DNA from 2 places in the Streptomyces sp. NBC_00045 genome. Region 2 is predicted to be linked to the other one. Evidence: riboswitches for the same ligand, from Rfam matches in the RefSeq annotation. Region 2 holds a riboswitch; the other holds the start of a gene.

Region 1 (2,195 bases), 1.6 Mb from region 2:
CGGGTCCACCGGGGCGCCCGTCTCGATCAGCTTCCGCCCCTGCGCCAGGTCCCGCGGCCGGCCCACCGCCAGGACCGCGACCAGCGCTCCGGCCCGCAGCCAGCACACCGACCAGGTCGCCTCGGCGGGGTCCCCGCGCCACATCAGCTCGTCCGCTCCCGCGTGGTGCCCCGCATACTGCACGAAGCGCCCGAACTGCTCCGACCAGAAGTACGGCACCGGGTCGTAGACCTGGGCCGGAGCCCCCGCCAGGATGTTCGCCGCGACCACGCGCGGCCCCTGCAGGGCGTTGTCCCAGTGGTGCACCAGCAGCCGCGCCCCGTAGCGCGCCGAGGGGAACGACGCGCAGTCGCCGACCGCGTACACCCCGGGCAGGGAGGTCTGCAGGTAGGCGTCCGCCGTGACCGAGCCGTCCGGCCCGAGCTCGATCCCCGAGCCCTCCAGCCACCGGGTGGCGGGCCGGGCGCCGATGCCCACGACCACCGCGCCCGCCGGCAGCTCCCGCCCGTCCGCGAGCAGGACCCGCCCGGACTCCACCGAGGCCACCTTGGCGCCGGTCAGCAGGGCGGCCCCCGCCTCCTCGTACCAGCGGGTCATGGGTGCCGCGACCTCCGCCGGCAGCGCCCCGGCCAGCACCCGGTCCGCCGCCTCGACCACGGTCACCGCACAGCCCGCCTCGCGCGCGGCGGTGGCGAACTCGGCGCCGATCCAGCCGGCCCCGACCACCACGGTCGCCGGCGCCGCGGCCAGCACCGGGCGCAGCCGGGCCGCGTCGTCCAGGGTGCGCAACAGGTGCACGCCCTGGACGCCCTCGGACCCGGGCAGGGTCAGCGGTTCGGCGCCGGTCGCCAGGACGAGCACCCCGTACGGGACCGGCCCCGCCTCGGTGTCCAGCTCGCGCTCGGCGGCCCGCAGCCCGGTGACCTCCACACCGAGCCGGAGCTCGATCCCGAGCCCCTCGAAGTCCACGTCGAAGGCGGAGTCCTCGGCCTTGCCGAGCAGTACCGCCTTGGACAGCGGGGGCCGGTCGTAGGGTTGGTGGGGCTCGGCTCCCAGCAGGGTCACGGGGCCGCTCCAGCCCTGCTCCCGAAGGGCGACCGCGGTCTGCACCCCGGCCATTCCGGCGCCGACGATGACGACACCGCTCTGAGTCTGTTCCGTCTGCTCGCTCACACCGCCCAGCCTAGCGATCTGACGCACAGTCAGTAACAGTGGACCCGGGGAGGCAGCCTTACCCGGCCCCGTCGCCGGGGTTAGGCTGGCGGTCGTACCTATCGCGGGAGTCCGGGCGCACCGGGCTGAGAGGGAGGCTGAGCGGCCTCCGACCGTACGAACCTGATCCGGGTCATGCCGGCGAAGGGAGGGGCTGGACGCCCATGCACTCATCTCGGAAGGGAACCGCCGCGGGATCCGCCGCGGGATCCGACGTCCTCGTCATCGGGGGCGGGATCATCGGCCTGGTCACCGCCTGGCGGGCGGCCCGGAGCGGGCTGCGGACCGTGCTCGCCGACCCGGCGCCCGGCGGCGGCGCCGCGCAGGTCGCGGCTGGCATGCTCGCAGCCGTCACCGAACTGCACTACGGCGAGGAGACCCTGCTGGGCCTCAACCTCGCCTCCGCCGCCCGCTACCCGGAGTTCGCCGCAGAGCTTGCCGAGGCGTCCGGCGGGATGGACATCGGCTACCGCGCCTGTGGCACGCTCGCCGTCGCCCTCGACGCCGACGACCGGCTCCACCTGCGCGAACTGCACGCCCTCCAGCGCCGCTGCGGCCTGGAGTCAGAGTGGCTCACCGGCCGCGAGTGCCGCCGCCTGGAGCCGATGCTGGCCCCGGGCGTACGCGGCGGCCTGCGCGTGGACGGCGACCACCAGGTCGATCCGCGCCGGCTGGCGGCCGCGCTGCTGACCGCCTGCGAGGGCGCCGGCGTGGAGATCCGCCGGGCGGGCGCGGAGCGGCTGCTCACCACCGCCGACCGGGCCGTCGGCGCACTGCTCGACGACGGTACGGAGCTGCGCGCGGACCAGCTGGTCCTGGCCGCAGGCTCGCTCAGCGGCCGCCTCGCCGGCGTACCGCCGCAGGTGCTGCCCCCCGTACGGCCGGTGAAGGGCCAGGTGCTGCGGCTCGCGGTACCGGCGCCGTACGCCCCGTTCCTCTCCCGGACGGTGCGGGCGGTCGTCCGCGGCAGCCACGTGTACCTG
Region 2 (2,195 bases):
AGCCACCGCGCGAGACGATGCCGGTCTTGCGGCGGGCGGTCAGCGGGACGTAAGGCAGCAGCACGCCGGCGTGGACCGTCATGTAGTCGACGCCCTGCTCGGCCTGCTCGATGACCGTGTCCTTGTAGATCTCCCAGGTCAGGTCCTCGGCGCGGCCGTCGACCTTCTCCAGCGCCTGGTAGAGCGGCACGGTGCCGATCGGTACGGGAGAGTTGCGCAGCACCCACTCGCGGGTGGTGTGGATGTTGCGGCCCGTCGAGAGGTCCATGACCGTGTCGGCGCCCCACTTGGTCGCCCAGGTCATCTTGTCGACCTCCTCCTCGATGGAAGAGGTGACAGCGGAGTTGCCGATGTTGGCGTTGACCTTGACCAGGAACCGCTTGCCGATGATCATCGGCTCGATCTCCGGGTGGTTCACGTTGGCGGGAAGAACCGCGCGACCTGCGGCGATCTCCTCGCGGACGACCTCGGGGGAGACGTTCTCGCGGATCGCGACGTACTCCATCTCCGGGGTGATCTCACCACGGCGGGCGTACGCGAGCTGAGTGACCGCTGCGCCGCCGCGGCCGCGGCGGGGCTGGCGGGGGCGGCCCGGGAAGACCGCGTCGAGGTTCTTGAGGCCACCGCGCGGCGAGGTGTGCTTGATGCCGTCGTCCTCGGGACGCACGGGGCGGCCCGCGTACTCCTCGGTGTCGCCTCGGCCGATGATCCAGTTCTCGCGCAGCGGCGCCAGTCCGCGCCGCACATCGGTCTCGATCTGGGGGTCGGTGTACGGCCCGGACGTGTCGTAGAGCGTCACGTCCTTGCCGTTGGTGAGGTGGACCTGGCGGACCGGCACCCGGATGTCGGGGCGGGAACCCGCCACGTAGCCCTTGTGCCAGCCCGGCTGGCGCTCGGTCTGGCCGTCGGCGTCCTGGCTGACGGCAGGCGTGCGTGCGTCCTGAATGGTCATGAGACCTGATCTCCCTACGCCGGCATTACCCGGTAACAGGTTCGGCGGTCGACGCAGCCTCTTCCCGTACGCATGTGTGCTGCGCGTACGGTGATCAGCGCCCTCTCAGCCCGGTGCTCCGAGCTCCCGCGTTGTGCAAAGGTGACCCCACGCTAGCGTCACTTGTGGCGTGCTGAACAGTGGGCCCCCTCAACTCTTGCGATGATCGGCTGGTGACGTCATCGCCGCAGCCCCCCACCGCACCCACTCAGCCCACGGGTCACTCCGGCCACGCAGACGCGGGCCACGGGCATGACCAAGGGCATGACCACGGTCCCGCCCAAGCGCATTCCCACGGGCATTCCCATGGCCACGGGCCGGCGGCTCCGGTCTCGAAGCACCTGCGCAAGGTCATCGCAGCGGTACTGATCCCCTTCGCCGCCGCCGTCTTCGTCGGCCTGGTGGTGCTGTGGCCGGGCGGTGCCCCCGCCCACGAGCGCTCCGGAGTGGGCTTCGACCGGCAGACCCAACAGGGCCGGGTGGTCGCGCTCGAACAGGTCGACTGCAAATCGGTGAACGCCTCGCAGGTTCCGGCCACGAGCAACCCCACCACCCCGGAGGGCCGCGAGGCCCGGGCAGCGCAGACCGGCGAGTGCAAGAAGGCCACCGTCGAGGTCGGCACCGGACCCGACAAGGGCCGCACCTTCTTCGAGATCGTCCAACCCGGCGCGCCGCGGCAGTTGGAGGACGGCCAGGAGGTGGTCGTCGCGTACGCGCCGGACGCGCCCCGCGATCTCCAGTACTCCGTGGTCGACGTGAACCGCAAACTGCCCCTGGCGGTGCTGGCCGGCATCTTCGCGGTGGCGGTGGTCGTCGTCGGCCGGATGCGGGGCCTGTTCGCGCTGATCGCGCTGGCCGTCAGCTTCGGCGTGCTGACCCTCTTCATCCTCCCGGCGATCCTGCAGGGCTCCAACCCGCTGGTCGTCGCGGTCATCGGCGCCAGCGCCATCATGCTCATCGCGCTCTACATGTGCCACGGCCTGAGCGCCCGCACGTCCGTCGCCGTCCTGGGGACCCTCGTCTCGCTGCTGCTGATCGGACTGCTGGGAACGGTGTTCGTCGACTGGGCGTTCCTCAGCGGCAACACCGACGACAACACCGGTCTGATCCACGGGCTGTACCCGGACATCGACATGAGCGGTCTGCTGCTTGCAGGTGTGATCATCGGATCGCTGGGCGTGCTCGACGACGTGACGGTCACCCA

What was found. A riboswitch is a leader RNA that binds a small molecule or an ion and turns the genes downstream of it on or off. The one in region 2 is predicted to bind thiamine pyrophosphate.
Region 1: it holds a riboswitch for thiamine pyrophosphate, as region 2 does, so the genes downstream of both, thiO (glycine oxidase ThiO) here and thiC (phosphomethylpyrimidine synthase ThiC) in region 2, are expected to answer to the same signal.

Annotation. Positions count from the first base shown of each region.
Region 1 is NZ_CP108271.1:2,426,220-2,428,414, forward strand. Features, by position in the region: gene OHA65_RS11445 (FAD-dependent oxidoreductase) at 1-1,173, opposite strand, end outside; TPP riboswitch at 1,267-1,379, shown strand; gene thiO (glycine oxidase ThiO) at 1,377-2,195, shown strand, end outside.
Region 2 is NZ_CP108271.1:4,069,932-4,072,126, forward strand. Features, by position in the region: gene thiC (phosphomethylpyrimidine synthase ThiC) at 1-952, opposite strand, end outside; TPP riboswitch at 947-1,092, opposite strand; gene OHA65_RS19025 (YibE/F family protein) at 1,165-2,195, shown strand, end outside.